Regions from separate parts of the Marichromatium sp. AB32 genome, predicted to be linked through region 2. Evidence: predicted binding sites of a transcription regulator. Region 2 holds the regulator's gene; the other holds the start of a gene.
The links. Region 2 encodes FNR, which switches genes on or off when oxygen is low (the NO sensors DNR and NnrR bind a similar motif). Its sites were predicted from a motif close to TTGATNTANATCAA; they were not measured.
Positions count from the first base shown of each region.

Region 1 (2,392 bases), on a different contig from region 2:
GCGCACCGTCGGCACCCGGCCCTCGACCCCGGGCAACTCGATTCGCTCGACGCCCGAGAGCGACTCGAGCTTCTCGGTGTTGATCACCGCGGTGTGCTGATGCAGCGGCACCGCCGAACCGGTATAGCCGGTGCCGCCACCGCGCGGGATCAGCGACAGACCGCAGTCGATGCAGGCGCGCACGATGGCGGCGACCTCGGCCTCGCTGTCGGGGGAGATCACCACGAAGGGCAGCTCGACGCGCCAGTCGGTGGCATCGGTGGCGTGCGAGACCCGCGCCAGCCCGCCGAAATCGAGGTTGTCGGGGTGGGTGATGCCGGCAAGCGCCTTGCGCAAGCGGTCGCGATGGGCCGTCTCCTGGGTGAACCAGTCCTCGAGCCGGGCGACCGCACCGCGCGCCGCCTCCAGCAGCTCGGCAGCACGCTGATTGTCGTTGAGTCGCTGTTCGAACTGATCGAGCCGGTGACGCATCGCCTGCAGCAGCAGCTGACGACGATCGAGATTCTCGAGCAGATCCTCCTGCAGATAGGGATTGCGCGAGACCACCCACATGTCGCCCAACACCTCGAACAGCATCCGCGCCGATCGCCCGGTCCGTCGACTCCCCCGCAGCGACTCGATCAGCCGCCACATGGGCTCGCCGAGAAACCGGATGACAATCTCGCGGTCGGAGTACGAGGTGTAGTTGTAGGGGATCTCGCGGATGCGGGGCTGGGATTCGGCTATCATGAAGTTCCAGTTCTTGAATTGGGTTTTTCTTGCATTACTACAAAATGGTACTGCAAAGCTGGCCCGAACATGCCCCCGAGATTGTCAGGGGTCAGCCTCCGCCCCAGATCCCGACCACCGCGTCGGCCTTCGCCCCGGATCCCGGATTGCCCATTCGTTGATCTGGATCAAACGGTTATTCATCGAGCACGGTTAGCTTTAGTCGGATGCCCCCGCCCCAAGCTCAACAGCGCATCCTCAGCGATCGCGTCAATACCTTTGGACAGTATCTGCTGAACCGCTATGGTCAGCGGGTGCACAAACTCGCCCTCAACGCGGGTTTCACCTGCCCCAACCGCGACGGCACCAAGGGCCGGGGCGGCTGTACCTTCTGCAACAACGTCTCCTTCAGCCCCAACGCCAAGGAGCCGCCCTCGATCGCCGAGCAGATCGAGTCGGGCCGCACCGTGCTCGCCAAGCGCACCGGGGCGCGCCGCTTCATGGCCTACTTCCAGGCCTACACCAATACCTACGACCCGATCGACGCGCTGCGCGAGCGCTACGACAGCGCACTCGTCCACCCCGATGTCATCGGGCTGTCGATCGGCACCCGCCCCGACTGCGTGCCCGAGGCGGTGCTCGACCTGCTCGCGCGCTATCGCGCCCGCGGCAAGGAGATCTGGCTCGAACTCGGACTGCAGTCGGCCGATGATCGCACCCTCGAGCGCGTCAACCGCGGCCACACCTTCGCCGACTACCAGCGCGCGGTGCAGGCAGCACACCGCCGCGGCATCCCGGTCTGCGCCCATCTCATCGTCGGTCTCCCCGGCGAGGGACGCAACCACGCCATCGAGAGCCTCGAGCGCGTGCTCGGCGTCGGTGTCGAAGGACTCAAGCTGCACGCCCTCCACGTCGTGCGCCACACCCGCCTGGCGGTCGACTGGCGACGCGGTCACTACCAGCCGCTCGCGCTGGAGGACTACGTCGACACCTGCGCCGACATCATCGAGCGCACCCCGCCCGAGGTGACCTTCCACCGGGTCACCGGCACCGCCTCGCGCGATATCCTGCTCGCCCCCGACTGGTGTAGCCAGAAATGGGCCGTGCTCAACGGCATCGAAGCCGAGCTGTATCGGCGCGGCACCCGACAGGGTGACCTGATCACGCCCTCGTCCTGCCGCAAACTTGCAAGTACCGCCTGACTCGCTGGAGACCATCCACCATGGAACTCGTCTGTCCCGCCGGCAACCTGCCGGCGCTGAAGGCCGCCGTCGACAACGGCGCCAACGCCGTCTACATCGGTTTTCGCGACGATACCAACGCCCGTCACTTCGCCGGCCTGAACTTCGGCGACAAGCAGATCCGTGACGGCCTGCGCTACGCGCACGATCGCAACGTCAAGGTGCTGGTCGCCGTCAATACCTATGCCCAACCGAATGGCTGGGAGCGCTGGAGCGCGGCGGTCGACCGCGCCGCCGATCTCGGCGTCGACGCCATGATCGCCGCCGACATGGGCGTGCTCGACTATGCCGCCAACACGCACCCGCAGCTCAACCTGCACCTCTCGGTGCAGGGCTCGGCGACCAACCCGGCGGCGATCAACTTCATGCACCGCCAGTTCGGTATCAAGCGCGTGGTGGTGCCGCGCGTGCTCTCGCTCGCCCAGGTCGCACACCTGATCGAA
Region 1 covers NZ_RHFJ01000004.1:63,583-65,974, forward strand. Annotated here, with positions in the region: gene EBL85_RS02490 (FAD/FMN-binding oxidoreductase) at 1-729, opposite strand, end outside; gene EBL85_RS02495 (TIGR01212 family radical SAM protein) at 936-1,910, shown strand; gene EBL85_RS02500 (peptidase U32 family protein) at 1,931-2,392, shown strand, end outside.
Region 1: the regulator FNR is predicted to act here: its motif matches at 887-900, upstream of EBL85_RS02495 (TIGR01212 family radical SAM protein).

Region 2 (2,392 bases):
GCTTGCGAAAGTGATCGGTATCGCTGCCATCACCGGTACCGCTGCCTTCTCGATGAACACCGCCCAGGCATGGTGGGGCGGCCCCGGCTGGGGTGGCTACGGCCCCGGCTACGGCTCCGGCTGGGGTGACTGGTTCAACGACATGTTCGGAGACGGCTGGGGCGACTTCAACATGAACATGAGCGGCGGCGGGCGCGGCTGGGGCCGCGGGCGCGGCTGGGGCCGTGGCTACGGCTATGGCTACGACTACCCCTACTACGGCGGTTACGGCCCCTACGGCTATGGCGCACCTTACGGCTACGGCGCACCCTACGGCTACGGCGCGCCCTACTACGGTGGCGTCCCCTATGCGCCCTACGGCGCACCGGCCGCGCCGGCAGCCCCTGCGGAGAGCGGCTCCAAGTAATCCGCAGCTGCGCTCAGCGCAGCGCCGACAAGAAGCCGCGCCAGTCCTGGCGCGGTTTTTTTGTGGGTAATCGTCGCCATGACGAGTACGTCGACACGTTAACCGGCTTGTAATCCAGGATGGTTCCGGTTAAAAAAGAAGATATTTGATCCAGATCAATACGACCACTCATTCCGGGTGAGTCGGCGGAAAGGTGTGTTGTCGTGAGCCAGCGAAAAGTGGTTTCGTTAGAGACGATTCGGGTCGCATGCAAGAATTGCACGCTCTCATCCCTGTGTCTGCCCATGGGGCTGACACAGGAGGACGTCGAGCGCCTCGACGACATCGTCAAGCGCACCCGACCGCTCCATCGGGGGGATTTCCTGTTTCGCGACGGAGATCGTTTCCGTTCGCTCTACGTGGTCAAGACCGGCTCGGTGAAGACCTTCGCCCCCAGCCCCGAGGGCGGCGAGCAGGTACTCGGTTTTCACCTGCCCGGCGAGATCATCGGTCTCGACGCCATCGACAAGGATGAGCACGCCTGTTCGGCCAAGGTGCTCGAGACCTCGGCGATCTGCGAGATCCCCTTCCAGCGACTCGAGGAGCTCACCTGCTCCATCCCCAGTCTGCAGCATCAGATGTACCGGCTGCTGAGCAAGGAGATCGGTCACGACACCGACATGCTGCTGCTGCTCGGCAAGAAGAACGCCGAGGAGCGTCTCGCCGCCTTCCTGCTCAGCCTCTCGCAGCGCCTGCACAAACGCGGGCTCTCGCCCTCCGACTTCTATCTCAGCATGTCGCGCCACGAGATCGGCAACTATCTCGGGCTCGCGGTGGAGACCGTCAGCCGGCTGTTCACCCGCTTCCAGGACGACGGCCTGATGCGCGTCGACCGCAAGCACATCGAACTGCTCGACCTGCCCGCGCTCGAGGCGCTGGTCGGCGGCAACGGTCAGGGCCGACGCCAGAACCAGCAGCGCTGAGCGCACTGGAGCGACCGAGTCCGCCTACCCTCAGGCGCGCGCGGACCGCTCCACTGAGACGCGAGCGGGGGTGAGCGCAACTCACGCCCCGGCACACGGAACACCGCCGCTCAACCCGGCTCGCGCAACCACAGACAGCCCTCGGCACTCGCCTTGTCGATCGCATCGAGCCGCGCCGCATGCGCCCCGAGCGCGCGCTCATCGGCCCGCACCACCCGCAATGGCGGGCGCTCGGCGCTGATCCGGCCGTGCTCCCCGGTCGCGCCCTGAGCGCCCTCGCCCGCCGTCTCGACCTCGCCGAGCCCGAGCTTCACCTGCCCACCGGTCATCGCCAGATAAACATCGGCGAGGATCTCGGCGTCGAGCAGGGCGCCGTGCAGGTCGCGCTGCGAGTTGTCGACGTCGTAGCGCTTGCACAGCGCATCGAGGCTGTTGCGCTGTCCCGGATGGAGGCGGCGCGCCATCATCAGGGTATCGGTGACCGAGCACAGCGCTTCGATGCGCGGCGCCTCCGGCTGCCACAGCCGCAGCTCGTGGTCGAGGAACCCGACATCGAACGCGGCGTTATGGATGATCAGCTCGGCGCCGCGCACATAGTCGAGAAAGGCCTCGGCCAGCTCGCCGAAGCGCGGCTTGTCGGCGAGAAAGTCGTTGGTGATGCCGTGCACCTCGACCGCGCCGGCATCGATCTCGCGATCGGGCTGGATATAGCAATGGAAGTTGTTGCGGGTCAGGCGTCGGTCGACCAGCTCCACACAGCCGATCTCGATGATGCGATGCCCGTCCTGCGGGTCGAGACCCGTGGTCTCGGTATCGAGCACGATCTGACGTGTCTGCTGCATGGCCATCTACCTCGGGATACCCTGATTGGCGAGCTGATCGGCGCGTTCGTTGCCGGGGTGGCCGGCATGCCCCTTGACCCAGTGCCAACGCACCTGATGGTCGGCGAGCGCGGCATCGAGCCGCTCCCACAGGTCACGGTTCTTCACCGGCTGGCGACTGGCGGTCCGCCAGCCGTTGCGCT
Region 2 covers NZ_RHFJ01000007.1:70,491-72,882, forward strand. Annotated here, with positions in the region: gene EBL85_RS04045 (sulfur globule family protein) at 1-406, shown strand, start outside; gene EBL85_RS17180 (hypothetical protein) at 420-668, opposite strand; gene fnr (fumarate/nitrate reduction transcriptional regulator Fnr) at 610-1,368, shown strand; gene dnaQ (DNA polymerase III subunit epsilon) at 1,479-2,210, opposite strand; gene rnhA (ribonuclease HI) at 2,217-2,392, opposite strand, start outside.